DNA from 3 places in the Polaromonas sp. P1_F2 genome. Region 2 is predicted to be linked to each of the others. Evidence: predicted binding sites of a transcription regulator. Region 2 holds the regulator's gene; each other region holds the start of a gene.
The links. Region 2 encodes sigma-54, which starts transcription at its own class of promoters, with help from an activator protein. Its sites were predicted from a motif close to TGGCANGNAANCTGCTTT; they were not measured.
Positions count from the first base shown of each region.

Region 1: a site for sigma-54 is predicted at 8,013-8,030, ahead of AC1D0O_RS15080 (ammonium transporter). Genes of this name have one in related genera too.
Region 3: a site for sigma-54 is predicted at 6,181-6,198, ahead of nirB (nitrite reductase large subunit NirB). Genes of this name have one in related genera too.

Region 1 is NZ_JBFUBN010000007.1:30,380-40,976, forward strand. Features, by position in the region: gene AC1D0O_RS15045 (SDR family NAD(P)-dependent oxidoreductase) at 1-292, opposite strand, end outside; gene AC1D0O_RS15050 (thiolase family protein) at 323-1,573, opposite strand; gene AC1D0O_RS15055 (feruloyl-CoA synthase) at 1,623-3,482, opposite strand; gene AC1D0O_RS15060 (crotonase/enoyl-CoA hydratase family protein) at 3,577-4,350, opposite strand; gene AC1D0O_RS15065 (phosphate/phosphite/phosphonate ABC transporter substrate-binding protein) at 4,585-5,433, opposite strand; gene AC1D0O_RS15070 (hypothetical protein) at 5,578-5,964, shown strand; gene AC1D0O_RS15075 (hypothetical protein) at 5,975-6,433, opposite strand; gene AC1D0O_RS15080 (ammonium transporter) at 6,466-7,941, opposite strand; gene mrdA (penicillin-binding protein 2) at 8,376-10,442, opposite strand.
Region 2 is NZ_JBFUBN010000005.1:300,545-311,141, forward strand. Features, by position in the region: gene AC1D0O_RS12995 (O-linked N-acetylglucosamine transferase family protein) at 1-971, opposite strand, end outside; gene AC1D0O_RS13000 (LysE/ArgO family amino acid transporter) at 1,031-1,663, opposite strand; gene AC1D0O_RS13005 (HTH-type transcriptional regulator ArgP) at 1,777-2,697, shown strand; gene AC1D0O_RS13010 (PsiF family protein) at 2,760-3,050, opposite strand; gene argS (arginine--tRNA ligase) at 3,184-4,869, shown strand; gene AC1D0O_RS13020 (SPOR domain-containing protein) at 4,929-5,567, shown strand; gene AC1D0O_RS13025 (thiol:disulfide interchange protein DsbA/DsbL) at 5,685-6,347, shown strand; gene lptA (lipopolysaccharide transport periplasmic protein LptA) at 6,497-7,120, shown strand; gene lptB (LPS export ABC transporter ATP-binding protein) at 7,137-7,919, shown strand; gene AC1D0O_RS13040 (RNA polymerase factor sigma-54) at 8,055-9,590, shown strand; gene AC1D0O_RS13045 (THUMP domain-containing class I SAM-dependent RNA methyltransferase) at 9,610-10,597, shown strand, end outside.
Region 3 is NZ_JBFUBN010000009.1:178,030-188,626, forward strand. Features, by position in the region: gene AC1D0O_RS18240 (nitrate reductase) at 30-2,969, opposite strand; gene nirD (nitrite reductase small subunit NirD) at 3,005-3,427, opposite strand; gene nirB (nitrite reductase large subunit NirB) at 3,473-5,908, opposite strand; gene AC1D0O_RS18255 (type IV pili methyl-accepting chemotaxis transducer N-terminal domain-containing protein) at 6,299-7,585, shown strand; gene AC1D0O_RS18260 (bifunctional protein-serine/threonine kinase/phosphatase) at 7,661-9,409, shown strand; gene AC1D0O_RS18265 (MFS transporter) at 10,063-10,597, opposite strand, start outside.

The DNA of each region.
Region 1 (10,597 bases), on a different contig from region 2:
TTGCCGAACCGATGCCGGCAATGTTCATCAGGATGCGCGCCGGGCCGTGCGCGGCGGCGGCCTTGTCCAGCGCTGCCTGCATGCTGGCGCTGTCGGTGATGTCGCAGTGGCAAGCGAGCGCAGCGTCGGCGCCATGGGCCGCGCGTATGCTGTCGGCGACTTTTTCCGCGTTGGCCAGGTTGATGTCCAGCACGGCGATCTTGCCGCCCAGGCGCGCCAGTTCCCGGGCCGTGGCTTCGCCCAGTCCCGAGCCGCCGCCTGTCACCAATGCCGCGAGTCCTTGAATGTTCATGTCAGTGTTCCAGAGTCTGTTGGGGAAGGCTCATGCCGCCTCCGGGTTTTCAAGCAGCAGGGCAATACCCTGGCCGCCGCCCACGCAGGCGGATGCGATGCCGTAGCGCACGCCCGCCCGCCGCATTTCCCGCGCGACGGTGATGGTGAGGCGCACACCGGTGACCGCCAGCGGATGGCCCATGGCGATGGCGCCGCCGTTGACGTTGAGCTTGCCCAGGTCCAGTTCCAGCTCGCGGGCCACCGCCAGCGTCTGCGCGCCCTGGGCCTCGTTGATTTCAAAACGGCCGATCTGGTCCAGCGTCAGGCCGCAGCGCTCCAGCAGCAGGCGGATCGCAGGGGCCGGGCCTATGCCCATGATCTCGGGCGGCACACCGACCACCGCTGCGGCCACCACACGCGCCAGCGGTTTGCCGCCCTGGGCTTTCACGTAGGCGCCGGAGGCCACCACGGCCGCCGCGGCCGCGTCCACCAGCGCCGCGCTGTTGCCGCCGGTCTGCACCCCGCCGGCATGGACCGCCCTGAGTTTGGCCAGCACCTCGACGGGGGACAGCCGCGCGTGAGTGTCCTGCGCGACTTCCATGACCTTGCCCTGCAGGCGTATGCCGCGCGCGGCGTAGCCGGGAAGCTCGAACGCCTCGGTGACCACTGGCACGATTTCACCGGCATGAAACCCCGCCTCACGTGCGGCCACCGCTTTCGCGAACGAGCTGGAGGCAAATTCGTCGACCGCTTCACGCGTGATGCCGTATTTTTTGGCGAGGTTTTCCGCGGTCTGGATCATGTCGATGCCGGCGGCCGAGTCTTTGAGGGCCTCCCACATGAAGTCCTTGAAGCCGACCGGCGCGCCCAGCTTGAAGCCGGTGCGGTGCTCGAAGGCAGCGATCGGGTTGCGCGTCATGCTTTCGGCGCCGACGACCAACGCCACGCTGGCCGCGCCGCTCTGGATCTGCTCGCCGGCTTGCCTGAACAGCTCGAAACCGGTGCCGCAGATGCGTTGCACCATGATGGCCGGCACCTCCACGGGCACCCCGGCATACAGGCCGATGTGGCGCGGCAGCATGAATTGTTCAAAGTCGCCCGGGGCCATGTTGCCGGCGATCACCGAGTCGATATGGCCGGCGCTGACGCCCGAGCGCTGCAGCACGGCGCGCGCGGCCTTGATGCCGAGGTCGGTGGGCGACACGTGGCCGATGGCGCCGCAGTAGTCGACCATGGGCGTTCTGACGCCGTCAAGCATCCAGACGTCCTGGAAGGCGGAGAAAAATCCTTTGTGCTGCATGCAAATCCTGCTGTGTCTAGAGAGGTGTGGGGTGTCCGCGGGCCTGGCTTCAGCTCGCGCGCGGCTTCAGGACGGGATGGGCGGTGTCGCCGTGCAGGGCCTCCACCAGCGCCGCGCGCTGCGTGAGGACGGCCCGCTGGTTGATGGAGCCTTTGTCGGTGACCTCGCCCTTGTCGAAGGAGGGCGGCTCATGCATCAGGTGCAGGCGCGCGATGCAGCTGGCGCTGCCGGTAGCGCAGAGCGCGAGCTGGTCCAGCACCTCCTGGAAATGCGCCAGCACCGGCGCGCTGTCGAGCACTTCCCGCCAGGGCGCGTCCGGCGGCAACCCGGCCAGCGCGCGCACGGCCTGTGTGGGGAATACCAGCGCGCCCACCTCCTTGAGGTTGATGCCAGTGAGCACCGCATCCTGCACATAAGGGGTACCGGCCGCGACAATCTTCGCGCGCAGGGGCCCGACGCTGACAAAGGTTCCGGTGGCGAGCTTGAAGTCCTCGGCGATGCGGCCGTCGAACTGGAGGCCGCGGTGGATGTCCGCGTCGTCTATCCACTTCACGGCGTCGCCGGTGCAAAAGAAACCCTCTTCATCGTAGGCCTGCACCGTGTCCTGCGGCGCGCGCCAGTAGCCGGGGGACACGTTGGGGCCCTTGTAGCGCACCTCGGTTTTGCCCTGCATGTCGACCAGCTTGAGTTCCATGCCGGGTGTGGGCACGCCCAGGTCGCCGGACTTCACCTCGGGGCTGGTCACGAAGATGGCAAAGGGCGCGGACTCGGTCATGCCCAGGCCGGTCACCATGACGATGCGCTCCCCGATTTCCTTTTCCTGCGACTCGTAGAGGCTGTCCCAGACGGATTGGGCCAGCGCGGCGCCGGCGTAGAAGAACATCTTCACGCGCGACAGCAGCTGGCGCCGCAGCTGCGCGTCCGTCTTCATGGCCAAGGCGATCGCCTCAAAGCCGGTCGGCACGTTGAAGTACACCGTGGGGGCGATCTCGCGCAGGTTGCGCAGGGTCTCGTGCATCAGCGCTGGCGTGGGTTTTCCGTCGTCGATGTAAAGCGTTCCGCCGTGGAACAGCACCATGCCGAAGTTGTGGTTGCCGCCGAAGGTGTGGTTCCACGGCAGCCAGTCGACCAGCACCAGCGGCTCCTCCTGCAGCACCGGCATGGACTGCGCCATCTGCTGCTGGTTGGCGCACCACATGCGCTGGGTGTTGATCACCGCCTTGGGCATCTTGGTCGAGCCGCTGGTGAACAGGAACTTCACGATGGTGTCCGGCCCGGTGCCCTGCATGGCGCGGTCCACCGCGGCCGTCGCCGGTGTCGCGGCCAGGTCGGCGAAGCGCGTGCTGGCGCGCCCCTCCATCTGCCCGGCGGCCAGTACCACCTCGACCCCGGCCTCCACCGTGGCCTGGATGGCCTTGGCATAACGTTCGGCGTCGGCGGCAAACACCAGGCCCGGCGTCACGGTCTTGAGCACATGGCGCAGCTTGTCGTAGTCCTGGCTGACCAGGGAATACGGCGGCGAAACCGATACGTAAGGCACGCCGGCTACCAGGCAACCCAGGGCCAGCTGCGCATGCTCCAGGCCGTTCTCGGAAAGTATCACCACCGGCCGCTCGGCGCTCAGGCCGCGGTCCAGCAAGCCCTGGGCGATGCCGCGGGCCGCCGCCCAGGCCTGGGCGTAGCTGAGGTGACGCCAATCGCCCGTCGTGCCGTCCGGGAGTTTTTCGCGCCGCGCCATGAAGCTGCGTTCGGGCGCGGCCTGCGCCCAATGCTGCAGCCGGTCGGTGATACGGGCGGGGTAGTCTTTCAGGTCCTGGTCGGCACGCAGGTAGCCGACGCCGGGTGCGCCTTCGCGCAGGACGGCACGGGTCACGCCAAAGCGCAGGGGGCGGAATTTGAGGGCGCTCATGATGGTGTTGTCTCTTCTGTCTCTTTGTCTTTTCGGCTCTTTGGCTTTTTCGTCTCTTTCCCACCGGGCCCTCATGCGGGCCCGCCGGCACCGCTCAGCTTTTTTGCACCTTGGCGGCCTTGCCGTCCAGGAAGTCCCTCACGCGGCCCTTGGCCTCGGGCGCGCTTTGCGCGATCGCCGCCATCAACGCTTCGGTGAAGTAGCCCTGGTCGGCGGGCTGCTCCGCAATGCGCGGCAAGGCATGCATCAGGGCATAGTTGGTCAAGGGCGCATTGGTCGCCACGCGGGTCGCCAGTTCGAGCGCCTTGTCGAACGCCTGCCCCTGCGGCACCAGGTACTGCGCCAGGCCTATGCGTTCGCCGTCCTGGGCGTTGTAGACACGGCCGGTCAGCATCATGTCGGTCATGCGCGCCGCGCCTATCAGCCGGGGGATGCGCACCGCGCCGCCGCCGCCGACGAAGATGCCGCGCGAGCCTTCGGGCAGGGCGTAAAACGTGCTCTCGTCGGCCACCCGGATGTGGCAGGCGCTCGCCAGTTCCAGGCCGCCGCCGACCACTGCCCCGTGCAAGGCGGCAATCACGGGCACGGGCCCGTACTGCAGGCGGTCCAGCGCCGCGTGCCACATGCGCGAATGGTGCAGGCCCTGGCTGGCGTCGCGCTCCTGGAGTTCACCGAGGTCCAGCCCCGCGCAGAAGTGGTCTCCCTCGCCGTGCAGCACGGCGGCGCGGACGCCGGCGGGCAGGTTTTCAAACAGGTCGCGCAGGGCCAGCACCTGGGCGTCGCCCAGCGCATTGCGTTTGGCGGGGCGGGCCAGGCGGATCACGGCAACGTCGCCGCGCATTTCGAGTTGGAGGTGTTTTTGGGTCATTTGGAGATTTTCAGTGAGGTCGATTATGGTTATGAATGATAACTAATGCAACGAAGCGAGGCCGCTTTTTTTCAGTGAAAACCCTAGGGTTTGAGCGGGCTCGGCCAGCGGCACGGCTGGCGCCGGCGCGCGGCGCAGGGTGTTGACGAGGGAAGGCGGCGGCCCGTGCCGGGCCAGGAAGACAGCAGCGGCAGCTGGGTGCCGCGCCGGAAACTGGACCTGGACCTGGCTAGGCTAAATGTTCAGCCACTTGAGCAGCTCGCGCATGCGGGCCTCCGACGTGGTGTCGAATTGTTCGATGCCGATGCGTTTGAGCACGTCCTTGCCGGCATCGCTGCCGGGCAGGGCCAGCAACTCTTCCTGGATGGCCTTGAGTTGCTCTGGCTTGATGCGCTTGTGCGCCACCATCGGAAAGTAGGGCTGCGCCACGCTCTTGTGCAGGATGCGGCCGCCGTCCTTTTCCCATTTCTTGGCGATGCCCGAATAAGAGGCCACGCCGCCTACGTCGGCGAACTTGTTGTCCAGATAGAAGCCGACAGCGGCCTGTTCGCGCACGAACTGCACGTTTTCCTTGTCCACCAGGATGCCCTTGTCACGCAGCTCGGCGGCGCAGAAGCGCGACATATAGGCGATCTGCTCGGGCAGGGCGATGCGCTTGCCCTTGACGTCGTTGATCGTCTTCAGCTCGGATCCCTTGGGGGCGATGATGAAGCACTGCCCGTCGGGCTTGGTGCTGGCGATGTAGCTGTAGCCGTAGTCGCGCATGCCGCGCGCCGGGTAATCGCTGGGGCGGGCCATCACCAGGTCGAAACGGCCGGTCTGCATGCCTTCTTCAAGCTGCTTGAATTCGCGCGCGAACACCACGCTGACCTTGGCTTTCATGGCCCGGCCTATCACCTCGGCCAGGCCCTGGTATTTGGCAATCACCTGGGCATGGTCCAGGCCACCCGAAGTGCCTTCGCTGATGCCCAGCACCAGTTGCTGGGCCGGAGCCGGGGCCTGGGCTTGCGCGGGACTGGATCCCAGCAGGCTTGCCGCCAAGGCCAAGGTCAATGCCGTGGATGTCATTGCAATACGCGCCATAAGCTCCCCCTTGTTTATTGAGTTGCATGCTAAGGCTTGCGTTTGCAGCAGGCCAGCTGTGCTTACCCTTAATCGATTTTCCTTACATCCTTGCCGCACGGCGCCAGCCGCCTGGGTTCATGCGCCGATGACACAATGCGGCGCATGAAGCTTCTCCCCCTTCCCCTGGTCGCCGCCCTGCTCCTGGCCCTGGCCGGCTGCAGCCCGGCGCCCAGGGCCAGCCATGACCCGCTGTCGATCGCCCGCGCGCCGGTGGCGGCCGCCATCAACGAGTACCAGCGCTGCGCGGACAAGGCCCTGATGCCGCTGAAGGACGATGCGGCCCGGTCCGTCTTTGTGCTCGCCGACATGGCCCTGGCCGCCTGCGATGCCGGCCTGGAGCAGGTGCGGCGCAGCATCCTGGCGGACAACGCCGGCCACCCCTATGTGGCGGCCTTCGCGGACGAGGCCAGCGCCAATATCCGCGGGCGCACCCGCAACATGCTGGCGCACAGCCTGAACCGCGCACGGGAAGCTCGGCCGCCCCAGTAAGCCGGCAAGTTCAGCGCAGGCCCTTCACATAACGCGGCGCGTTCGGGTCGCGATGCCTGCGCTCGCGCTGGCCCTCTTCGCCGAAGATCGCGCCAAAGGTCGACTCGATAAAACCGGACTCCGGGTAGACCTCTTCCTCGGTGTCTATCGAGCGCGCGCTCTGGCGGTCCGGCTGGGGCGGCGGCGCCATGACGGGCGCGGCGCGCTCCTTCACCGCCTCCGACACCATCTGGACCAGCGGCACGCGCGGCTTGGGGTCGGGCACGGCCATGATCTCTTCAAGCCTGTCGGCCCAGACGGCCAGGTCGGGGTGCCCCTCCTCGGCCGCCTTTTCGCGCGCAAAGCGCGCGATCTCGGCCGCGTATTCAAGGTTGCCGGCCATCCACTCGGTGTCGGTCACCCGCCCGGTCTTTCGGCGCAGCAACACGTGGAGATGGGCGGCGATGGCGATTTTTTCGCTGGAAGGCATGGTGTGTGTCCTTCAAAGTGAATGCCGGCACATCAGGTGCCAAGGCGTTCGGCATGCTGGGTGATGTCCAGGCCGTCGCTCTCCGAGGCTTCGCTGACGCGCAGGCTGACGACCAGCGAGGTGACCCACAAGGCCAGCGCCGTCATGAACAGGCTGTACAGCATGACCGCGCCCGCGCCTATGGCCTGCGTCAGCACACTGCCTTCCGCGCCCGAAATCGCCTTGCTGGCGAACACGCCCGTGAGCAGCGAGCCCACGATGCCGCCCACCCCGTGCACGCCGAACACGTCCAGCGAGTCGTCGGCGTTCAGCAGGCGCTTCAGGCCGGTGGCGCCCCAGTAGCAGGCCAGCCCCGCGGCCACGCCGAAGACCAGCGCCGCGCGCGGCGAGACAAAACCGGCCGCCGGCGTGATCGCAACCAGGCCGGCCACCAGGCCCGAGCACAGGCCCAGCAGCGAGGGCCGGCCGCGCACCGCCCACTCGGCCGCCATCCACGACAGCGCGCCGGCCGCGGCCGCGATGTGCGTGACCGCCATGGCCAGGCCCGCCCGGCCGTCGGAAGCCACCGCGGAACCGGCGTTGAAGCCGAACCAGCCCACCCACAGCATGCCGGCGCCGGCCATGGTCAAGCCCAGGTTGAAGGGCGTGAAGGGCTCACGGCCGTAGCCGTGGCGCGGGCCGAGCACGTAGGCGCAGACCAGCCCGGCGATGCCGGCATTGATGTGCACCACGGAGCCGCCGGCGAAATCCAGCGCGCCCATGCGGGCCAGCCAGCCGTTGGGCTCCCAGACCCAGTGGGCGATGGGGGCATACACAACGACCGTCCACAGCGACATGAAGATCAGCATGGCGGAAAAGCGCATGCGTTCGACAAAGGAGCCGACCACCAGCGCCGCCGTGATGATGGCAAAGGTCAGCTGGAACATCGCATAGACCGATTCCGGGATGTTGGGCGCGACGTGGCTGACCGCGACCTTCTGCGCGTCCTTCACGTAATCCAGCCCGGCGAACCAGAAGCGCTCGGTGCCGCCGAAGTAGTGGCCCCAGGCACTGCTGCCGGGCGTAAAGGCGATCGAATACCCTACAGCGAACCACAGGAGGCTCACCACCGCGCAGATGGCAACGACGCAGGCCATGACGTTGAGCACGCTTTTCTTGCGCACCATGCCGCCGTAAAAGAGGGCGATGCCCGGCAGCGTCATGAGCAGCACCAGTGCGGTGGAGGTCATCATCCAGGCGGTGTCGGCGCCGTTGACGGTCTCTGCCCCCACCAGGCCGGGACGGGTCAAGGCTGCGGGCGGCGGCGCGGATGCCGGCACAGCAGGGGCGAGTGCTGCGGCCACAGACGCGAGAGCCGCCGGCGGTGGCGCGGGAGCGGCGACGGGCGCCGCAACTTCGGTAACGACGCCGGAAGCCGCCGCCGAGGGAGCGGCAGCCGGCGCGGCAGGAGCCTGCGCCATGGCCTGCTGGCAGGCTATGCCCATCCAGATCGACAAGCCCCACGCCATAACGCTCTTCAGGTGCATACATGCCCGCCTTTCTTGCAGTCAGCCAACAATTGGTAACAACCGGAAGGCAGCAGGCATAAGTCATGCCAGCGCTTTATAGGGAAGATTTGGACGGTTTTCGGTGCAAATGCGTACACGCGGTGCACGCCGGCGCCATGCTGTGGCACGCCGCACCAGGGGCTGCAGCCGCCCATCCGCAAAATCCCGGGGGCGGGAAACCCCCAATGCACTATGTCAGTGCGCGGGCTACATTGGACGACTTGCTGACGAGCCTTGCTGCTCGCAACGCGAGGAGCCGAGGAGACACGAGAGAGCCATTAGAAGTACACACAGGCAACAAGGCATTCCACAAGATGCCCTGCTGCAAAAAGCGCTGGTAACCCCAGCGCTTTTTTTATGCCTGTCGTTTTCCGGGGCGCCCGACAGCCGGGGGCTCAGTCGGGATTGATGCCGGCCGCGGCCATGGGCGGGGCCAGCTTGCTGAGCGCTTCGGCGATGGCCGCCGCCTTGGCCTTGGCTGCCGCCGCTGCGGCGGCGGTGGTGGGCCCGGAGGTCGGGGCTGAAAGCAGGCTGGCCATCTCGGCCGCCTGGCGCGGCTTGCCGACGGGCGCGGCGGCCAAGCCCTTTTGCACCGCCACCATGTCTTCTTCGCTGGGGTACTGGCCCAGCAGCACGTAGTCAAACACCCGGCGCGCGATGGGCGCGGCCACGCCGGCGCCCCAGCCGGCGTTTTCCACGATCACGGCCAGCGCGATCTTGGGGTCCTCGGCCGGCGCGAAGGCCATGTACACCGCGTGGTCGCGCTGGTGTTCTTCCATCTTGGCGCCGTTGTACTTGTCTTTCTGGCCTATGGTCACGGCCTGGGCGGTGCCGGTCTTGCCGCCCGAGAGGTAGCCCGCGCCGGCAAACACCCGCGCCGAGGTGCCCTCCTGCGTGACGCCGACCAGCGCCTTGCGCACGATGGCCACGTTCTCCGGCTTGTAGCCCAGGTCCTCGGGCGGGCTGGCCTGCAGCGGGTGCATCACCCGCGTGACCGGGTCCTGCGTGCCGATGACCAGGCGCGGCTTGTGCTTGACGCCGCCGTTGGCCAGCGCCGCCGTGGCCTGCGCCAGCTGCAGCATGGTGAAGGTGTTGTAGCCCTGGCCTATGCCCAGGGAAATCGTTTCACCGGGATACCACCTTTGCTGCTCGGGCCGCTTGTAGGCCTTGCGCTTCCATTCCTGGCTGGGCAGCACGCCACGCACCTCGCCGTTGATGTCGATGCCGGTGATCTGGCCGAAGCCCAGCGGCTTCATGAAGTCGTGCATGGCGTCCACACCGAGCTCATTGGCCAGCGAGTAGTAATACACATTGCTGGACTTGACGATGGATCGGTACATGTCGACCGCGCCCAATGCGATGTCACCGTGGCTGCGGAAGGTGTGGCCGCCGAAAGTCCAGGAGGCGTTGTCGTTGACGATGAAGGTCGGCGAGCGCTTGCCGGTCTGCAGCGCGGCCATGGCCATGAAGGGCTTGTAGGTCGAGCCAGGCGGGTAGGTGCCGCGCAGCGCGCGGTTGAGCAGCGGCTTGTCGATGGACTCGTTGAGCGCCTGCCAGCTCTCGGTGTCTATGCCGTCGACGAAAAGGTTGGGATCGAAGGTCGGCTTGCTGACAAAAGCCAGGACGTCGCCGGTTTTCGGGTCCAGCGCCACCAGCGCGCCGCGCCGGTCGCCGAACATGTCTTCCACCAGCTTCTGCAGGCGGATATCGAGCGACAGCATCACCGTGTTACCGGGCGTGGCCGGGTTGCTGGCCAGCTTGCGCACGGCGCGCCCGCCGGCCGAGGTCTCCACCTGTTCGACGCCGGTGGTGCCGTGCAGCTGCTGCTCGAAGCTCTGCTCGACACCGAGCTTGCCGATGTAGTCGGTGCCGCGGTAGTTGCCCTCGTCGTCGCTGCCCTCGATGTTTTCCTTTTCGGCCTGGTTGATGCGGCCTATGTAGCCGACCACATGGCTGCCGAGTTCGCCGTAGGGATAGCTGCGGAACAGCCTGGCCTTGATGTCGACGCCTGGAAAGCGAAAGCGCTGCGCCGCGAAACGCGCCACTTCCTCGTCCGTCAGGCGGGTGCGTATCGGCAGGGACTCGAAATTCTTGGACTCCTCGCGCAGGCGCTTGAAGCGCCGCTTGTCGCGCAGCTGGATATCGACCACCTTTTCTAGCGCGGCAATGGTTTCTTCGAGGTTCTCGACCTTGGACGGCGTGATCTCCAGCGTGTAGGCCGAATAATTGGTCGCCAGCACAATGCCGTTGCGGTCCAGGATCAGGCCGCGATTCGGCACGATGGGCACGATGGCCGTGCGGTTGCTTTCAGCCTGCTCGTTCAGGTCGGCATGGCGGTACACCTGCAGGTACACCAGCCGCGCCGCCAGCAAGGCAAACGCGCACAACACCACCAAGCTGGCCACCAGCACCCGCGCGCGGAAACGCGACAGGTCGGCTTCGACGTTGCGGAGTTCAGTCATGGCCGTACGACTCTACAGGCAGCACAAAGTGCCCGCAAGGCGCGCCATTTCCCCCACGAAAGAAGAGGCGATGCGAAGCGAGCCGTTCAAGGCCAGCATGAGCCGCGGAACCGGCTTTGCCGGGCCGCAGGCGGGCGGCCCCCTCGGGGGGCAGG
Region 2 (10,597 bases):
TGCCTTTTCGAGCCAATCAGGTTTCCGATGGCATGGGGATATTCCGGCTCGATGTCGAGCAATCGCGCAAAGGCACGTGCAGCGTCATCGTGCCGGCGCAAGCAACCCAGCATCGCACCAAGATTCCCCAAGGCATTCGCATGCCGCGGCTCCAGGGCCAATGCCTGCTGAAAGGAGGCCACCGCGTCTTCATGCCGGTCCAGCCCGCCAAGCGCAATGCCGCGGCTGTTGAATGCCTCCGCAGAGTTCGGGTCCAGAGCGACCAGCTTGTCATAACTCGCCAACGCATCCTCAAACCTGTTGGACCTGCGGAACACTTCTCCCAGCCGGCCATGAACCTGCGCATGATCCGCTTGAAGCTTCAACGCTTCCTGAAAACAATGAATGGCCCGCTCCAGATCGTTTTCGTACGCATACAGGCTGCCGAGCTGCGCGTGAAGATCCATCATCTCCGGGCATGCGGCAATTCCCTTGAGGACAATTTCCTTGGCGCGCCCGATTTGCCCGCTTTCCACCAGCACCTGGCACAAATCGCCACACACAAGCTCGAAGTCCCGCTTGAGGTCGAGCACCCGAACGAAGTTTTCTATGGCGATCTCTGCTTTGCCCTGCCTTTTGGCCATCAAACCGAGAAAATAAAAAGCGTCAGCCTGTCCCGGGTTGATGTCCAGGCTCCGCTGGAGCGCGTGCTCCGCTTCTTGATAACGCTGTTGTTCACCGAGGGCGACCCCAAGATTGAGGCAGGCATCAGCGTCCTGCGGGTTGAGGGCAATCGCTTCACGGTAGCTGCTTGAGGCCTCGTCCAGCTTGCCTTCAGCAAGAAAGGCATTTCCGCGACGCCTGAGGATATCGCCCGGCGGTGTTTGATCGATTGCCGTCGATGTGCCGTGCGCACCTTCCAGTGCTTTAACAGGGCTCGCCTGTGTCCCTGCATTGAAGACGGCTTTCCTCAACCAATTGAACACCCCCATACGCTTCCTATTTGTGACCAGGGACTCACACTGTATCGTGCGCAGTGCCGCCTTACCTTTTAAAGCAGGCCGCGCACCAGCCAGAACGCCGTGCCCCACATCATCAGCGCGACCAGCAAATCCATGGCGCGCCACACCACCGGTGAATTGAGCCGTCGCCCCACGCACCACAAGGCGACACCCAGGCCGGTGAACCACAGCAGCGAACCGGTGATGGCGCCCAGGCCGAAGACCGCGTTGTCGGGCTGCGCATAGGCCAGCGAGGCCGTGCCTATCACCACCGCCGTATCCAGCCAGGCATGGGGATTGAGCCAGGAAAGCGCGAGCGCCAGGCCGATGGCCTTGCGGCGCGAAATGGCCTGGTCGGCGAGCGGTGCGCCGTCGGCCGCCTGCGGCGCCGGCTGCAAAAAGCGCCGCATCGCCTGCGCGCCATAAACCATCAGCACCAGCGCACCCGCGCCCGTCATCGCGCCCAGCAGTTTGTCGGACAGGCCGCCCAGTTGCGCCAGCCCCATCACGCCCAGGCCGATCAGTGCCACGTCGGTCAGCACGCAGACGGCGACCGTGAGCCACAGGTGCTGGCGCAACAGGCCCATGCGTATCACGTGGGCGTTTTGCGGGCCTATGGCCATGATCAGCGACAGGCTCAGGACCATACCGGTCAGGAAAGCGGGGGCGGCAAGGGGGTTCATGGCGGTTCTTTGAATAGATGTCGGTTCTGTACGCAGTGTCCCGCAAAGCCGATAATGATTAAACAAAGTTAACTAAAATTAGCTTCGATCAATTAATACTTGATAAATCAACCATGTTCGATGCCCGACAACTGGACGCCCTGGCCGCCGTGATCGAACACGGCGGCTTCGGCGATGCCGCCAAAGCCCTGAGCCTGACCCTGGCCGCCGTGTCCCTGCGCATCAAATCGCTGGAAGACGCGCTGGGCCAGCGCCTGCTGGTGCGGGGCAAGCAGGTGCGCGCCACGCCGGCCGGCCAGGCACTGCTCGGCCATGTGCGGCAACTGCGGCTGATGGAGTCCGATTTGCTGGCAGGCCTGCAAGGCGGCGGCAAGGCCGGGCGCCTGCAAAGCCTCAGCGTGGCGGTGAATGCGGACTCCCTGAGCAGCTGGTTTTTACCGGGCGTGGCGCCGGTACTGCATGAGCATGGCCTGTTGCTGGACGTGGTGGTGGACGACCAGGACCACACCCACGATGCGCTCAAAAGCGGCGACGTCACCGGCTGCGTGACCACGCTGGCCCAGGCCATGCGCGGCTGCGTGGCCGAGCCGCTGGGCGTGATGCGCTACCGCTGCATGGCCTCGCCGGCGCTGGTTGCGCAGTGGAGCGAGCCCGCAGTAGGCAAGGCGGCGGGACCGAATCGCCTGGCCCACCGCCTGCTGGCCAGCCCGGCCGTGATCTTCAACCGCAAGGACGCGTTGCAGGACGCCTTCCTGGCGCAGCACTTCAAGCTGCGTGATGCGCTCTACCCGCGCCACTTCGTGCCGGCCGTCGATGCCTTCGAACTCGCGCTGGAACTCGGCATGGGCTGGGGCATGGTGCCCGACATCCTGCTGGCGGCGCGCACCCACCGCCCGCCGCTGCAGGAAGTGTTGCCGGGCTGCGCGGTCGACGTGCGGCTGTATTGGCAGCATTGGGCGCGCGAACCGCTGGCGGCACAGAGGCTCACGCAGGCCGTCAAGCAGGCAGCGAAGGCGCAGTTGCTGCAGGATTGACGCGGAAAAAAAACAGCCTGCCAGGGGATCCGTGGCAGGCTGCTTGAGTGAGGCTGGCTGGTTTACTTGCTCAGGCACTCTTTCATGAAGGCCTTGCGTTCGTCGCCTTTTTTGCCTTTGGCGTCGGCATTGCAGGTTTTCATCTTGTCTTGCTGCGTCGCCTTCTTGGCGCTCAGGCATTCCTTCATGAAGGCTTTGCGCTCATCGCCCTTCTTGCCTTCTGCGTCCTTGTTGCAGGCACCCATCTTGGTCTGCTGCGCGGTCTTGGCGGGAGCGTCCTGGGCATGCGCCACCGGGGACAGGATGGCGGCGGCGGCAAATGCGAAGGCGGTCAGGGATAACAGCTTTTTCATGATGGCTCCATGGGTTGGGAATCGGGATTGAGTTCCGGCTGGAATTCCAACACATAACGCCGGGCCGGGCAAATTCGATGACCGGGTATCTGCGGGCCCCAGGCGGCGCATGGCTTAACCGTAAAATCAGCCGATGCTCTCGATTAAAAAAGACCTGCTCACGGCCCTGGCCGCGGGCCTGGAAGAACTTTCCCCCGGCGCGGGCGACAAGGCCGCATTTGAATCCCCCAAGGTTGCGGCCCACGGCGACCTCGCCTGCACGGCCGCCATGCAGCTGGCCAAGCCGCTCAAACTGAATCCGCGCCAAGTCGCCGAAAGCCTGCGCGCCATCCTGCTCAAGGCCCCGGCCTTTGAACGCTGGGTGGACGCCATCGAGATCGCCGGCCCCGGCTTCATCAACATCCGCCTCAAGCCCGCCGCCAAGCAGGAAACCGTGCGCGAGGTGCTGCAGGCCGGCGCCGCCTACGGCACGCAAGCCGCGGACAGCGGACGGCGCATGATCGTCGAGTTCGTCTCGGCCAACCCGACCGGGCCGCTGCACGTGGGCCACGGCAGGCAGGCCGCGCTGGGCGACGCGATCTGCAACCTGTTCGCCACCCAGGGCGCGCAGGTGTGGCGCGAGTTCTATTACAACGACGCAGGCGTGCAGATCCAGACCCTGGCCGGCAGCACGCAGGCGCGCGCCAAGGGCCTCAAGCCCGGCGACACCGGCTGGCCCGAGTCGGCCTACAACGGCGACTATATCGCCGACATCGCGGCCGACTTCCTGGCGAAAAAGACGGTCAGCTCGGATGACCGCGAATTCACCGCCTCGGGCGACGTGGAAGACATGGACTCGATACGCCAGTTCGCCGTGGCCTACCTGCGCCACGAGCAGGACCTGGACCTCAAGGCTTTCTCGGTGAAGTTCGACAACTATTACCTCGAGTCCAGCCTGTACAGCTCGGGCCGCGTCGACGCCACCGTGGCCAAACTCAAGGACGCCGGCAAGACCTACGAACAGGACGGCGCGCTGTGGCTGAAGTCGACCGACTACGGCGACGACAAAGACCGCGTGATGAAAAAGAGCGACGGCAGCTATACCTACTTCGTGCCCGACGTGGCCTACCACCTGGCAAAATGGGAGCGCGGGTTCGGCAAGGCGATCAACATCCAGGGCATGGACCACCACGGCACCATCGCCCGCGTGCGCGCCGGGCTGCAGGCCGCCGGCGAGGGCATCCCCCAGGGCTACCCCGACTACGTGCTGCACACCATGGTGCGCGTGATGCGCAACGGCGAGGAGGTCAAAATCTCCAAGCGCGCCGGCAGCTACGTCACCCTGCGCGACCTGATCGAATGGACCAGCGCCGACGCCGTGCGCTTCTTTTTGCTCAGCCGCAAGCCCGACACCGAGTACATCTTCGACATCGACCTGGCGCTGGCCAAGAACAATGAGAACCCGGTGTACTACGTGCAGTACGCGCACGCGCGCATCTGCTCCATCCTGACCACCTGGGCCGGCCAGGGCGGCGACGAAGCCAGCCTGAAGTCTGCTGACCTCTCGGCCCTGGACAGCCCGCAGGCCCAGGCGCTGATGCTGCTGCTGGCCAAATACCCCGAGATGCTGGCCAATGCGGCGGCCGGCCTGGCGCCGCACGACGTCGCGTTCTACCTGCGCGAGCTGGCCGCGAACTACCACAGCTACTACGATGCCGAACGCATCCTGGTCGATGACGAGGCCGTCAAGCGCGCCCGGCTGGCGCTGGTCGCGGCGACCGCGCAGGTGTTGCACAATGGCCTCGCGGTGCTGGGCGTGAGCGCCCCGCGCAAGATGTAATGCAAGCATGCCGATAGCACCCTAATTTTCAGGACAAGACAATGAACGTGGGCAAGGGAATGAACACTCAAAGAGGCGGAACCCTGCTGGGTTTGGTGATTGGCGCCTTGATCGGCCTGGGCGCCGCGCTGGCCGTGGCGGTCTACATCACCAAGGTGCCTGTGCCTTTCATGAACAAAAGCCAGGCACGCAGCCCCGACAGCGATGCCGCGGAAGCCAAGAAGAACAAGGACTGGAACCCGAACGCGCCGCTGGCCGGCAAGAACCAGCCCAAGCCGCCGGCGCCTGCCCAGGGCCCCGCCGAAACACCCAGCGTCGCCGTTCCCGACCCGTCCGCCGGCCCCAAGGCCGCCGCCTCGGCGCCCGCCAGAACCGCCGCCAAGCCCGCACCCGCGGCCGATCCGCTGGGCGACCTGGCCAAGGCCAAGGTCGAAGGCCTGTCATCCAGCCCGGGCGTGGACCCTTTCAGCTACTTCATCCAGGCCGGCGCCTTCCGCACACCCGAAGACGCCGAACAGCAGCGCGCCAAGCTGATGCTGCTGGGCATGCAGGCCAAGGTCACCGAGCGCGAACAGGCCGGCCGCACCGTGTACCGCGTGCGTCTCGGGCCTTTCGACAAAAAGGAAGACGCTGACAAAGCCAAGGAGCGGCTGGACAACAATTCCATCGAAACCGCGCTGGTCCGCGTGCAGCGCTGACGATAGGCTGAACTTTTCACGAGGCTGGTGTACAAACCCCTGTGCCCCGCACCCTGAGGGCCGCCGTCCGGAGGGGCGGCTTACCCACCATTTCTGTCATACCAGGAGAAGAATCTGATGCAACGCCGTGAGTTTTCCTTTACAGCCGCCTCGGCTGCCGTCGCCACCCTGGGCGGCATCGCCCTGCCCACCATGGCGCAAGCCCAGGCCAAGGCCTTCAAGGACGGCGCCGATTACCTGACGCTGGACAAGCCGGCACCCACCGAAGTCCCCGCCGGCCAGGTGGAGGTGGTCGAGTTCTTCTGGTACAGCTGCCCGCATTGCAACGCCTTTGAGCCGCAGCTCGAGGCCTGGATGAAGCAGGCGCCCAAGGATGTGACCGTGCGGCGCGTGCCGGTGGCCTTCCGCCCCGATTTCGAACCCCAGCAACGCCTTTTTTACGTGCTGGAGGCCATGGGCAAGGTCGAGGAGCTCCACAAAAAGGTGTTTTACGCCATCCACGTGGAAAAATTCGCGCTCGCCAATGCCGACTCGATTACCACCTGGGCCGAAAAGCAGGGCATCGACAAAGCCAAGTTCGTCGAGATGTACAACTCCTTCACGGTCACCACCAAAGCCCGCAAGGCCACGCAGTTGCAGGACATCTACAAGGTCGACGGCGTGCCGGCGCTGGGCATTGCCGGGCGCTACTACACCTCGGCCACCCTGGCCCAGAGCATGGGCCGTGCCCTGCAGGTCACGGATGCGCTGATCGCGCAGTCGCGCGGCAAGGGCAAATAAGACGCTCCGGGCCCGTAGCGGCTCGCCGCTTCAAAACCCGCCTCATTCCAGGCGGGTTTTTTTATGCCCCTAATATTCCCCGTGCAAGCCATTCCCGCGGCTTGCATGGCTACAATGGCCGAACCCCAAAGCAGCAAGATTCGTGCCTTATGAAACACCCCCTTTATTTCCTCATCCTGCCGGCCGCTTTGGCGCTGGGGGCGGCGTTTCCGGCCTGGGCTGAAAAAGCCGACCGGGACAAGCCCATGAACGCGGAGGCCGACGCCCTGCGTTATGACGACCTCAAGCAGACCAGCGTGTTCACCGGCAACGTGGTGATCACCAAAGGCACGACCATCGTGCGCGGCGCGCGCGTCGACGTCATGCAGGACCCCGAGGGCTACCAGCAGGCGGTCTCCATCGCGGCGCCCGGCAAGCTGGCCTTCTACCGCAAAAAGCGCGACGGCGTGGACGAATACATCGAAGGCGAAGGCGAGCGCATCGAATACGACAGCCGCGCCGACCTCGTCAAATTCATCAAGCGGGCCGTGGTGCGCCGCTACAACGGCGCCACCCTGGTGGACGAAACCACAGGCGCCGTGATCGTCTACGACAACAACACCGACGTCTTCACCGTGGACGGCGGCGCGCAGAACCAGACCGCCGCCAATCCGAGCGGCCGGATACGCGCCATGCTCTCGCCGCGCGCCGCTGCGTCGGCCCCGGCCACCGCACCCGCGGCCCCGCCCGCCGCCTTGCGCCCCAGCACCACGCTGGGCACTGAAAAGAACTAGAAAGAACCTTTCACAGATGGATGTGGTGACTGACACTTCGGCGGCCCCGGCCGCGACCCCCAGCCGCCTCGTTGCGCAAGGGCTGCAAAAATCCTACGGCAGCCGCAAGGTCGTTCAGGACGTCTCGGTGGCCGTGCAAAAAGGCGAGGTCGTGGGCCTGCTGGGCCCCAACGGCGCCGGCAAGACGACTTCGTTCTACATGATCGTGGGCTTGGTGCGCGCCGACGCGGGCGAGATCTCCATCGACGGCCAGTCGGTCGAGCACATGCCGATTCACCTGCGCGCCCGCCTGGGCCTGAGCTACCTGCCGCAGGAAGCGTCGATCTTCCGCAAGCTCACGGTGGAGGAAAACGTGCGCGCCGTGCTGGAACTGCAGCTGGGCGCGAACGGCAAGCCGCTGGGCCGCGCCGAGATCGAGTCGCGGCTGGACGGCCTGCTGCAGGACCTGCGGGTGGACCACCTGCGCAATTCGCCGGCCCCGGCGCTGTCGGGCGGCGAGCGCCGCCGCGTCGAGATCGCCCGCGCCCTTGCGACCCAGCCGCGCTTCATCCTGCTCGACGAGCCTTTTGCCGGCATTGACCCGATCGCCGTGATCGAGATCCAGCGCATCATCGGCTTCCTGAAGTCGCGCGGCATCGGCGTGCTGATCACCGACCACAACGTGCGCGAAACGCTGGGCATCTGCGACCACGCCTACATCATCAGCGACGGCCACGTGCTGGCCCAAGGCACGCCCTCCGAGATCGTGAACAACGCCGACGTACGCCGCGTCTATCTCGGTGAACACTTCAAGATGTAGAGATGGTTCCCCCCTGTTGTCGCTCACTTCGTGTAGCTCCCTCTCCCCCTCCGGGGACGGCGCCTGCGGCCTGGCAAAGCCAGTTCCGCGGCCCCTGCTCGAACTCCTTCTTCGCGCTCATCAGAGACCGTTGACATGAAGCAGGGTTTGTCACTCCGCGTCTCGCAGCACCTCGCGCTGACGCCCCAGCTGCAGCAGTCGATACGGCTGCTGCAGCTGTCGACGCTCGAGCTGAGCCAGGAAGTCGAGCAGATGCTCGACGAAAACCCGTTTCTCGAGGTGGCGGAAGAAACCGCTGTACGAGAGGAGTTCGGCCTGGAGCACCTCAACACGCCGGTCAGCCAGGACAGCCGCGAGTTTGAATCCGCGGCGGAGTCGCCGAGCGGCGGCACTGAGGACGCTGGCATTTCAGCTGCAGGCGAAGCCGAAGTCAGCGCCGAACCCAAGCTCGAGGAAAGCTGGGAAGGCGACGGCACGGTGGAGACCACGCCCGACGACAGCGAATGGGGCAGCGATGCGCCGGCGCGCAAGAACAATAACGACGAGGGCGACACCGAGGCCTCCGACCTGACAGGTGCCCACGAGTCGCTGCAAGACCATCTGCACCGCCAGTCGCTGGGCCTGCGCCTGTCCGAAGAGGACCGCGCGGCCCTGCATTTCCTGATCGAGTCGCTCAATGACGACGGCTACCTCGAAGACAGCCTGGCTTCGCTCGCGGCGGGCCTGGCCGGGGACGACCTGGAACAGGCCGAAGACCTCGAGCAGCGTTTTGCCATGGCGCTCAAGCTGCTGCACCACATGGAGCCGGCCGGCGTGGGCGCGCGCAACCTGGCCGAATGCCTGGGCCTGCAGCTGCTGGACTGCAAAGACTGCGAGGAGACCCGCGCCGCCATCGCCATGTGCAAGCAGCCCATGGAACTGCTGGCCAAACGCGACCTGAAGCGCCTGTCGCACCTGTGCGGATTCACCGAAGCCGCCGTCCGGGGTGCGATTGCCGTGATAGGCCGGCTCGACCCCAAACCCGGCCGCCGCTTCGTGAACGTGGAGCGCAACCTGATCGTGCCCGACGTCATCGTCGTGAAGTCGGGCCGGGGTTTCAAGGTCTCGCTCAACGGCGACGTGATGCCGCGCCTGCGTGTGCACGACATCTACGCCAACGCCCTCAAGCAGCACAAGGGCCAGGGCGGCCAGGCGCTGCAGCAGCGGCTGCAGGAGGCGCGCTGGTTCATCAAGAACATCCAGCAGCGCTTCGACACCATCCTGCGCGTGAGCAGCGCCATCGTCGAGCGGCAGAAAAACTTCTTCACGCACGGCGAACTCGCCATGCGCCCGCTGGTGCTGCGCGAGATCGCCGACGAGCTGGGCCTGCATGAGTCCACGATTTCGCGCGTGACCACCGCCAAGTACATGGGCACGCCCTTCGGCACCTTTGAACTGAAGTATTTCTTCGGCTCCGCCCTCGGCACCGAAACCGGCGGCAACGCCTCCAGCACCGCGGTGCGCGCGCTGATCAAGCAGTTCGTCTCGTCCGAGAGCCTGAAAAAGCCGCTCAGCGACAACCAGATTTCCGAAATGCTCAAGGAGCAGGGCATCGAATGCGCGCGCCGCACCGTGGCGAAATACCGCGAGGCCCTACGCATCGCACCGGCTAATTTGCGCAAGTCGTTGTAAGCCCTTTCAAGAGTCCGACATGAACCAGCTCCAATTGTTTTTACCGTGCGCCGCCGGCGTTGAGGCCCTGCTGGCCACCGAGGTCAAGCGTGTCACCGGTATCGACGGCAAAGCCTGGCGCGCCGGCGTGCAGTTGCAGGCCTCCTGGCGCGATGCCCTGCAGCTCAACCTGCACAGCCGACTGGCGCAGCGCGTGCTGATTGAGTTGCAGCACAACCAGTACCGCAGTGAACAAGACCTCTACAACGCCGCGGCCAACGTGGCCTGGGAAATCTGGTTCACGCCCAAGCAGACCTTCAAGGTCGAGATCACCGCCCAGCACAGCCCGCTGCAAAGCCTGAACTTCGCGGCGCTGAAGATCAAGGACGCCATCGCCGACCGCTTTCGCGCCAAGTTCGACGACGTGCGGCCCAGCGTCGATACGCGCTGGCCCGACGTGCGCGTCTATGTGCACCTGACGACGGACACCGTCACGATTTACATCGACACCTCGGGTGAGCCGCTCTTCAAGCGCGGCTGGCGCGAGGACAAAGGTGATGCGCCACTGAAAGAAACCCTGGCCGCCGCGATGATCGCCGCCAGCGGCTGGGACCAGCTGTGCAAGGACGGCGTGCCGCTCTACGACCCCTGCTGCGGCTCGGGCACCATCGCCATCGAGGCGGCGCAGATCGCCTGCAACATCGCGCCCGGCATCAACCGACGCTTCGCTTTCCAGAAATACTTGCCCTTCCAGGGCCATGTGTGGGACGGTCTGCTGGACCAGGCCGAAGCCGCCATCACCGAACCCACGGCGCCGGTGTTCGGCAGCGACGTGTCATTCCGCATGGTCGACTTCGCCGAACGCAATGCCGAGCGCGCCGGCGTGGCCAACGCGGTGGAATTCCGCGGCGGCGACGCGCTGCAGCGCATGCCGCCCGCGCCCTCGGGCGTGATGCTGGTGAACCCGCCCTATGGCGAACGTATCGACGTGGCCGGTGTGGCCGGCATCACCGGCGTGCAGGGCCGCG
Region 3 (10,597 bases), on a different contig from region 2:
GCGAATGCAGATAACTTCTTGTTATGAGCTTAAACGAGCTGCCGGATCGGGATCACGGTGCGCGGCGCTGGGGCCACAGCGTCGTTGCGCGCCGAGCGCACCCGGCGTTTGAGTTCTGGTACGCAGGAGCCGCAATTGGTGCCGCATTTGAGCGTGGCTTGCAGTGAAGCCAGTTTCTCTTCGTCGGTGCCCAGGTGGCCACCACCGCCGCCGCCCCGGCCGAGCAAGGCCAGATGCTCATCGATGGCCATGTCGCTCACGTTAAAGCAGGTGCAGACCGGTTTGCCGCGCGACTGCACCGCCACCGGCGGCTTGGCGCCGGGCAGCAGCAGCAGGCGGCCATACGATTGCGCGGCCAGCTCGTCTTGCAGCAGGGTCCTGATCCAGGCCTGGGCGCTGGTGTCCCCGGCCAGCACAAAGCCCGCGAGGTGGGCGTCTCCACCGTTGCGCACCAGCCGCATGGTGCGGCGCTGGCCCTTTTTGCGATCGGCATAGCGCAGCACGTCCGGCGCATCCAGGCCAAAGATGCGTTCCAGCGCCACCAGTATTTCGTCGGGCGGCGTTTCATGGCTTGCGGCGCGAAATAGCACGCCACTGCGTTCACGGCCGCGATCGGCCAGTGGTGTGTTGTTCGAAAACGGCACACAGCTGGTGAAAGGGAATTGCGCCATCAGGGGCTTGAGCTGTTCGCGCGCTGTCAACACGTCGCCCTCCGGCAGCCACGCCATTGCCAGCAATGTCCAGGGCATCTCGGCCTTCAGGATCTTGACCGCCGCGTGTTTGAGTTCGGGTTGTTTGGAGCTCGGGCAATAGGCCGAGGTGGTGAGCGCATTCACGCCGGCCAGCGGTGTGCCGCTGGTGGACTGGCCGCTCAAATACTCCTCGCCCCAATGCATGGCGATAAAGGCCTGGCTGACCGCCACTTCGGGCGAGGCTTGCAGCGGCACCACGATGGAGCCGCGCTTGGAGGTCACGTACACCAGGTCGCCGTCTTTCAGCAGGCGGCGCGCCATGTCCTGTGCATTCATCTGCACAGAGGGCTCGGCCACGTGGCCGAACAGCCGGCCCAGCGTGCCGGTGCGGCTCATGCCGTGCCACTGGTCGCGCAGCCGGCCGGTGGTCAGCGAAAACGGATAACGTGATTCGCGCGGCTCGGCCACAGGTTTGTAGACGGTGTTGGCAAAGCGGGCCTTGCCGTCGGCGGTGGGAAAGACGCCGTCTTCATAAAGCCTGGCCTTGCCCGCCGTGTCGCCCGGCTTGAAGGGCCACTGCCGCGGCTCTTCCTCGAGCAGCGCGTAGCTCAGGCCGGTGATGTCCAGGTCGCGGCCGCGGGTGGATTCGCGGTGTTCGTTCCAGATGACCTCCACGGCGAGGGCGGCATCTTGCAGGGGGTAGGGGAAAAGGGTGGGGCGCGGAAGGGGTGGGGCCTCACTGACGTTCTCTTCCGGAGATGGAAGGCCGGGACGGGAACCCGCCGCCTTCAGCAAAACCTCCAGCCGCTGCGCGAAGTCCACTGCAATCGCCCAGTCATGGCGCGTTTCCCCGGGCGCGGCAACGGCCGGCCGCACGCGGCTGATGCGGCGCTCGCTGTTGGTCACCGTGCCGGTTTTTTCGCCCCAGGTGGTGGCGGGCAGCAGCAGGTCGGCATAGTCGCAGCTGGACGTGGTGGCAAATGCCTCCTGCACGATCACCAGTTCGGCGCGCTCCAGTGCGCGGCGCACCGTGGCTTGGTCGGGCATGGACTGGGCCGGGTTGGTGCAGGCTATCCACAAGGCCTTGATCTCGCCGTCGGCGGCGGCCTGGAACATCTCGACGGCGGTCTTGCCGGGTTTCTCCGGCACTGAGGGCACGCCCCACAAGGCAGCGATTTCGGCGCGGTGTTCGGGATTGGCCAGGTCGCGATGCGCGCTCAGCAGGTTGGCCAGGCCGCCGACCTCGCGCCCGCCCATGGCATTGGGCTGGCCGGTCAGCGAGAACGGCCCGGCGCCGGGCTTGCCGATCTGGCCGGTGGCCAGGTGCAGGTTGATGAGGGCCGCGTTTTTCGCCGTGCCGCTGCTGGACTGGTTCAGGCCCTGGCAATACAGGCTCAGCGTGGCAGCCGAGGTCGCGAACAGCCTGGCCGCGGCGAGCAGGTCTTCTTTTTTGATGCCGCAGGTCTCGGCCACCAGGTCGGGCGTGTAGTCGCGCACCGTGGCCTTGAGCGCGTCAAAACCCGTGGTGTGCGCCGCGATATAGGCCGCGTCGGTCCAGCCCTCCCACAGCATGATGTGCAGCATGCCGTTGAAGAGCGAGACGTCGGTGCCGGGCTGTATGCCCAGGTAGAGGTCGGCGATCTCGGCCGTATCGGTGCGGCGCGGGTCGCAAAAAATGATCTTCAGCGCCGGGTTGGCGGCCTTGGCTTCTTCTATGCGCCGGAACAGGATGGGGTGCGCGTAGGCCGTGTTGCTGCCGACAATGAAGATGCACTGCGCATGGTTCACGTCGTCGTAGCAGGCGGGCGGCGCATCGGCGCCCAGCGTCTGCTTGTAGCCGGCGACCGCGCTGCTCATGCACAGGCGCGAGTTGGTGTCGACGTTGTTGGTGCCTATCAGGCCCTTGGCCAGCTTGTTGAAGACGTAGTAGTCCTCGGTCAGCAACTGGCCCGAAATGTAAAAGCCCACTGCATCGGGGCCGTGGTCGCGGATGATTTGCGCAAAACTTTCGCTGGCGAAACCCAGCGCGCTGTCCCAGGACACCGGTTGGGGCGCCTCATGCCGGTGCTCGCGCCGCATGGGCTGCAACAGGCGCGTCTGCCGCGTGACGGCGGCTGAGGCGGTCAGCGCCAGCGTCGAGCCCTTGGTGCACAGGCGCCCGAAATTGGCCGGGTGATCCGGGTCGCCGCGAACGCCGGTGATCTCGTCGCCTTGCGATTCAATAATCACTCCACAGCCGACACCGCAATAGGGGCACGTTGATCGGGTTTCAGTCATGGAATAGTTACCGGGCCTCGTTCTTGTGTTTTCGCTTATGCCGTGTGAGGCGCCTGCACGCTGAAGCTTTCATCGCCGAGTGCGCCCGCGGAGGCACCCGGGCCGGCGCGGGGCGGCTGCAGATCCAGCGCCAGCGTGTCCAGCTCGGTGGCGTCCAGGAAGACCTGGCCGGTTTCCACCTTGCAGCTGAACTTGGGGGTGCAGCCCTCGTCGGGCTCCCTGGCGCAGCCGTCGGCCAGGCCTATGGTCCAGTTGTGCAGCGGGCAGGCCACGCTGGTGCCGAACACAATGCCCTGCGACAGCGGGCCGCCCTTGTGCGGGCAGCGGTCCAGCAAGGCGAACACCTGGTCCTGGTCATTGCGGAACACGGCCACGTCGATACCTTTCGCGCGCGAAACACGGCGCGAGCCAAGCACCGGGATGTCGGTGACCAGGCAGATTTTTTTCCATTCAGACATAGTGATCTCTCAATTCGGGCTTTGGGCGAGCAAGCGATGAAGCGGTTAGGCGGGAGCGAGTTTTTCAAACTGGCGGGTGTCCACGGACGCTTCTTTCAGGTCGAACCAGGGATCCGGTTCGCCGTCGAGCGCGAACTGCAACTGCTCCCACAGCGCCTTGCGGCCTTCGTGGTCTTCCAGGATTTTTTTCTTCACGTAGTCCAGGCCCACGCGGTTCACGTAATGCACCGTGCGCTCCAGGTACCAGCCTTCCTGGCGGTAGAGCTCGCAGAAGGCGCCGGTGTATTCAAGCACCTCGGCGGCGGTCTTGAGCTTGGTGAAGAAGTGGGCGACTTCCGTCTTGATGCCGCCGTTGCCGGCGATGTACATTTCCCAGCCCGAATCGACGCCGATGATGCCGACGTCCTTGATGCCGGATTCGGCGCAGTTGCGCGGGCAGCCGCTGACGGCGAACTTGACCTTGTGCGGCGCGTACATGCGCCACATCGCGCGCTCCAGGTCCTTGCCCATCTGCGTGCTGTCCTGTGTGCCCATGCGGCACCATTCGCTGCCCACGCAGGTCTTCACTGTGCGCAGGGCCTTGGCGTAGGCGTGGCCGGAGGGCATGCCGATGTCTTTCCAGACGTTCTGCAGGTCCTCTTTTTTCACGCCCAGCAGGTCGATGCGCTGGCCGCCCGTGACCTTGACGGTCGGGATCTTGTACTTGTCGACCGCGTCGGCGATGCGGCGCAGTTCGCTGGCCGTGGTCTCGCCGCCCCACATACGTGGAATGACGCTGTAGGTGCCGTCCTTCTGGATGTTGGCGTGGCTGCGCTCGTTGATGAAACGGCTTTGCGGGTCGTCCTTGGCCTGTTTGGGCCAGGTGCTGATCAGGTAGTAGTTGACGGCCGGGCGGCAGGTGGCGCAGCCGTTGGGCGTCTTCCATTCCATGAATTTGAAGGTGTCCGAAATGCTGAGCAGCTTGTTGGCCCGGATCGCGTCGCGCACCGCCTGGTGGCCGTGGTCGGTGCAGGCGCACATGGCTTTGAGCTTGGGCGTGGCCGAGTAGTCGCCGCCGGCCGTGAACATCAGGATCTGCTCGACCAGGCCGGTGCAGGAGCCGCAGGAAGCGCTGGCCTTGGTGTGCTTGCGCACCTCATCAAGCGTGAACAGGCCTTTTTCCTTGATGGCCTTGCAGATCGCGCCCTTGTTGACGCCGTTGCAGCCGCAGACCTCCGCGTCGTCGGACATCAGCGCGGCCTTGTTCTGGCCTTCGTGGCCGGCGTCGCCGAGGTTGGACTCGCCGAAGATCAGCTTGTCGCGGATGTCGGCCACGCTGCGGCCGTCGCGCAGCAGCTTGAAGTAGTAGCTGCCGTCCACCGTGTCGCCGTAGAGGCAGGCGCCGACCAGCTTGTCGTCCTTGATCACCAGCTTTTTGTAGACGCCGCCGAAGGGGTCGCTCATCACGATTTCCTCGGCGCCGTCGCCGCCCATGAATTCGCCGGCGCTGAACAGGTCTATGCCGGTGACCTTGAGCTTGGTGGACGTCAGCGAACCCGAGTAGCGGCCAATGCCGAACTGAGCCAGGTGGTTGGCCGCCACCTTGGCCTGTTCAAACAGCGGCGCGACCAGGCCGTAGGCGATGCCGCGGTGCGCCGCGCATTCGCCCACCGAATAGATGCGCGCGTCGGTGACTGTCTGCATGGTGTCGTTGACGACGATGCCCTTGTTGCAGTGCAGGCGCATGGACTCGGCCAGCTGGGTGTTGGGGCGTATGCCCACCGCCATGACCACGAGGTCGGTGGCCACTTCGCTGCCGTCCTTGAACTTGATGGACTTCACGCGGCCTTCGTCGTTGCCGGTGAGCTCCTGGGTCTGCGCGCCGATCAGGAACTTGAGGCCGCGGTCTTCCAGTGATTTCTGCAGCAGCTTGCCCGCCACGTCGTCGAGCTGGCGCTCCATCAGCCAGGGCATCACGTGGACCACGGTGACCTCCATGCCGCGCAGCATCAGGCCGTTGGCGGCTTCCAGGCCCAGCAGGCCACCGCCGATGACGACGGCTTTTTTGTATTTCTTCGCCGCGTCGATCATCGCGTTGGTGTCGGCGATGTCCCGGTAGGCGATCACGCCCGCCAGGTCCTTGCCCGGCACCGGCAGGATGAAAGGGTTGGAGCCGGTGCACATCAGCAGGCGGTCGTATTCCTCTTCGGTGCCGTCCTCGGCGCGCACCACTCGCTTGATGCGGTCGATTTCCACCACTTTTTTGCCGGCATGCAGCGTGATGTGGTTGTCCTTGTACCAGTCCCACGAGTTCAGCACGATCTCGTCCAGCGTCTGCTCGCCGGCCAGCACGGGCGACAGCAGGATGCGGTTGTAGTTGGGATGGGGCTCGGCGCCGAAGACGCTGATGTCATACAGGTCGGGGGCGACCTTGAGCAATTCTTCCAGGGTGCGCACGCCGGCCATGCCGTTTCCGACCATCACCAGTTTTGATTTTTTCATGGGGCTACTCCAGTGGATTCAATATTCAGGTGCAAACGTCATGCCACGGCCGTGCTGCGCAGGTCGCGCACGCACGCGTCCACGCGGCCTGTCGGGGCTTGCAAGCCGGTCCGGCTTGTCGGAAACAAGGTGAAATTCATGATGCTCTCTCCCGGTCAAACAGGGACCCGGGCTTAAAGCCCGGTATGAGGCACACCATTACGTACGTCGTTGTACGCAGGACCCGCAGTGCATTCGCTAAGGTCGGGCGCGTCGTTACGCCCGCAATGGCTAATGCAAAACTTGTGCCATATCATTGGCTTGCGATGCGCACCGCCGGCTGCAACCGGCGCATGGCCCGCGACTTGCGTTCTGATTTACCCTGTTTTCCCTCTCAACCTATTGATTTGTATGACTTCCGCATTGGTACACCTCAACGGCCCCGCCGGCGGCAATCCGCTGGTAGCTGACCTGGAAGCGGCCGGCATCCAGGTCCTGGCGGTCGTCAGCGAGCGCAGCAAACTGGTGCAAGAGGTGTTGCGCCAGGCACCCGATGTGGTGATTTGCCACGATGCGCTGCCGGGCGAAGACCTGTTCAGGCTGCTGCAGGTGGTCAGTGACACCGCCCCATGCCCGGTGATCGTGTTGACCACCGACAGCGATGCCGCCAAGATCACGCGCGCCCTGGAAGTGGGTGTTCATGCTTATGTGGTCAACGGCTACGGCTCGCAGCGCCTGCGGCCCTTGATCCATCTGGCCCAGGCACGCTTTCAGCGCGAGCAGGCCCTGCAAGGGCAGATCAAGGATGTCGCCAGCCGGCTGGAAGAGCGCAAGGTGGTGGACCGCGCCAAGGGCATCCTGATGCGAGCCCGCCAGGTGTCCGACGACGATGCCTTCCAGATCCTGCGGACGGCCTCCATGCACACCAACCAGCGCCTGGGCCAGGTGTCGCAGCACATCATCCATTCGGCGCGCTTCGCCGAAGACGTCAACCGCTCCGGCCAGCTGCGCATGCTGTCGCAGCGCCTGGTCAAGCTGGCCCTGCTGCGGCTGGCTGGGGTGCAGGCCGAACGCGTGACGGAGCTGCTGAAGGAGTCGGTGCTGCGCATCGACGCCAACATCGCCGCCCTCGGCAAAAGCCTGTCGCAGCCCACTTTTGGCGACTTGCTGGGGCAGGTCACGGTGACCTGGACCCGCCTGAAGCCTGCCTTGCAAGGGAGTCCAGCCGCCGGTGAGATGGCGCATCTGGATGAGCTGGCCGAACTGCTGCTGCAGGAAGCCGAACGCATGACCGGCAGCCTGGAAAACGCCGGCGCCATGCCGCCGCTGCAAATGCTCAACCTGGCCGGGCGCCAGCGCATGCTGAGCCAGCGTTTCGCGAAATACGCGCTGCTCCAGGCCTTGGGCGGTGCTGCCGTCTCGCAACGCAGTGAGGCGGGCATGGCCGAGTCGCAGGCGGCATTCGAGAAGGCGCTGCAGTACCTCAACGACATCCCGCTGACCAGTAAAGAGATTCGTGCGTCGCTCGACAAGGCGGCTGCGGGTTGGACGCAGATGCGAGCAGGCGCAGCAAGCATCGCCAAAGGCAAAGACGCCAAGCGCCTTGAAGGGCTGGCCACCGCCAGTGAAGAACTGCTCGACGTCTTTGAGCAGCTTTCGGTGCAGTACGAGCGCAGCATGCAGATGTTGGTCGGTTAGCCTTCACCCTTTGTGTGCATGAGCTGATTGCTGCAATGCACCAATATCGGGCATTGAACTTGCTTACATTGGTGCATGGCATTTGATCTGGACATTGGCTTCGCAACCCTCGCAGGCCGCAAAAGCAGCAACGAGGATTTCTGCGCGGCCATGCTGCCCGAGCCCGGCTATGAGGGCATGGGCTCCATCGTCGCGATCGCCGACGGCGTGAGCACCGGCGGCATGGGCCGCGAAGCGGCGCAAACCACCGTCACCAGCCTGGTCCGCGACTACTACGGCACGCCCGAGACCTGGGACACCACGGTGGCCCTGGACCGCATCATCGGCGCGCAGAATGCCTGGCTGGCTGGCATCAACCGCCGGCGCCAGCCGGCCATGGGCCTGACCACCCTCACGGCGCTGGTGCTGCGCGGGCAGTCCTACACCCTGGCGCACGTGGGCGATTCGCGGGCTTATCTGGTGCGCGGCGGCACGCTGCAGCAGCTCACGCACGACCACGCCGTCAACCATCCCGATTTCAAGCACCAGCTGCTGCGTTCCGTGGGCGCCGAAGACCATGTGGTGGTCGACTACATGCAGGGCGACCTGCAGGTGGGCGATGTGTTCGTCCTCGTCACCGACGGTGTGCACGGCGTGCTGCGCGACGCGCGGCTGAAGGATTTCGCCGGCCTCCAGGAGGCCGGCGGCGCCCAGGTGGCCAGCCAGGGCCTGGTGGACGCCTCCCTGGCCGCCGGCAGCGACGACAACGTGACGGCCGTGGTGGTGCGCGTGCGCGGCCTGCTGGATGCAACGCTGCAGGACGTGACCCGCATCGCGCAGACCTTGCCCATTCCGCCGCGCCTGAAGGTGGGCGATGTGATGGACGGCCTGGCCGTGACCGCCCCGGTGGCCGACAACGGCATCAATGTGCTTTACCAGGTGCGCGACCCCGTCACGCGGGTGCTGTATGCCCTCAAGACCCTGAACCCCGCCCGCTCGCACGACGAAGAAGAACGCGCCATGCTGGCCCACGAAGCCTGGCTGGCCTTGCGCATGCAGTCGGGCAGGGCGGCGGCGCACCTGGTCAACCTTCACGACCGCCTGCCGAACGGCCAGGAGCGCAGCGCGTTTTACCTGCTGTATGACTGGCACAGCGGCGAGACACTCCAGCAGCAGCTGGACCGCCGGCACAAATTCAGCGTCGAGCAGGTGCTGGGCGTGGCCACCCAGGTGGCGCGCGCGCTGGGACGGCTGCACCGCCAATGCGTGATCCACCGCGACATCAAGCCCGCCAACCTGCACCAGGGCGAAGACGGCGTGCTGCGCTTGCTGGACCTGGGCGTGGCGCTCAGCGGCCGCGAACCCGTAGCCATGCGCAAGCTGCACGCGGGCACCCCCAGCTTCATCAACCCCGAGCAATGGGGCTTCAGCGCCGCCGCCGCTGACGGCCCCGAGGAACTGCCCGACGCGCAAAGTGACCTGTTCGCGCTGGGCGTCACCCTGTACCAGCTGCTGACCGCCCGCCTGCCGTACGGCGAGGTGCTGCCCTACCAGGCCGGCCGCTACTACCGCGACCCCGTCGCGCCCAGCCGCATCAACCCCGAAGTACCGATCTGGCTGGACCACGTGGTGCTCAAGGCCGTGGCGCGCGACAAGCGCCGGCGCTTCGAAACCGCCGAAGAGCTGTTGCTGGCGCTGGAGCGGGGTGCTTCGCGGCCGCTCACCGCGCCGCAGGGGACTCCCTTGATTGAGCGGGATCCGGTGATGTTGTGGAAGTTGTTGTTGGCGGTTAGTGTGGTGGTGAATGTTTTGTTGATTTATTGGTTGTTGTTTTTGCCAAGGTAATGGGGGGCCGGGTCTTGCTCCGGCGGTGCGCGCTCTTCTGAGTTTTGCTGGCCGGGGGTAGCCCGGCAGCTACTCACTTTTCTTTTGCTTCGCCAAAAGAAAAGTAAGCAAAAGAAAAGGCGACCCTGGTTGCTGCGTCCCTTCGCTTCGCTACGGGCAACCTGCGGTGCTCGGTTCAGGCGGGGTCTCGCTAAACTCGCCTTCGGCTCAGACAACGCGATCCCTGATCCGCCTGAACCTGCGCTCCTCGGCGCATCCACAAGGGGTGGGGAATGAATACCAAACAGCCGAAGACAGGAACCCGAATACTTAAAGAAATAAGGACTCGCCACGGCGAGTCCTTGTTGTATTTATCTTCTTGGTTTTTATGTCTTTGTCCCCGCTCCCGCTTGCCCCGTCCTGGCTGGGCCGAGGAGCGCAGAGACAAGCGGATCAGGGCCGGCGTTGTCTGAGCGAAGCGAGTTTAGCCGGACCCCGCTTGGCTCGAGCACCGCAGGTTGCCCGTAGCGAAGCGTAGGGACCCAGACTGCGGGTCGCCTTTTCTTTGGTGACTTTCTTTTGGCGAAGCAAAAGAAAGTTACTTGCCGCCGGGCAACCCCCGGCCAGCGGAACCAAGAGAAGAGCACTCCGTCGGAGCAAGACCTGGCCTCTCTTCACGCGCCGCGAGCACGCCCACCCTTCTCAGCCCAAGTCCGAGTCCACCGAATCTGCATAACCCGCAACATAACAAGCATCCCCAAAGCCAACGCAGCAAAAAAGAAGAACCCCCACATATAAGTACCCGCATATTGCTTGGACACCCCCATGGCATTGGGCACCAACCCACCGCCGAGCGCACCGATCTCGCCGATCATGGAGCCGGCCACCGCAGTAGCCAGGGGCCAGCGCAGGGGCACCAGTTGAAAGAGCGCGCCGTTGCCCGCGCCCAGGGCCGCAAAGCACAGCATCACCAGCAGCGTGGTGGCCACAAGAGAGCCGCCGGCCAGGCCGCAGGCGACCAGGGTGGCGGCGATGGTGAGCAGCACCACGCTCAGGGTGTTGACGCCGCCCCAGCGGTCGGAAATCCAGCCGCCGAAAATGCGCAGCGCGGCGCCCATGAAGGCCGCCAGCATGGACAACTGGCCCGCCTGCACCTTGCTGACGCCGAACTGGTCGTAGTAATAGGAGGGCAGGAAGGTGGCCAGGCCG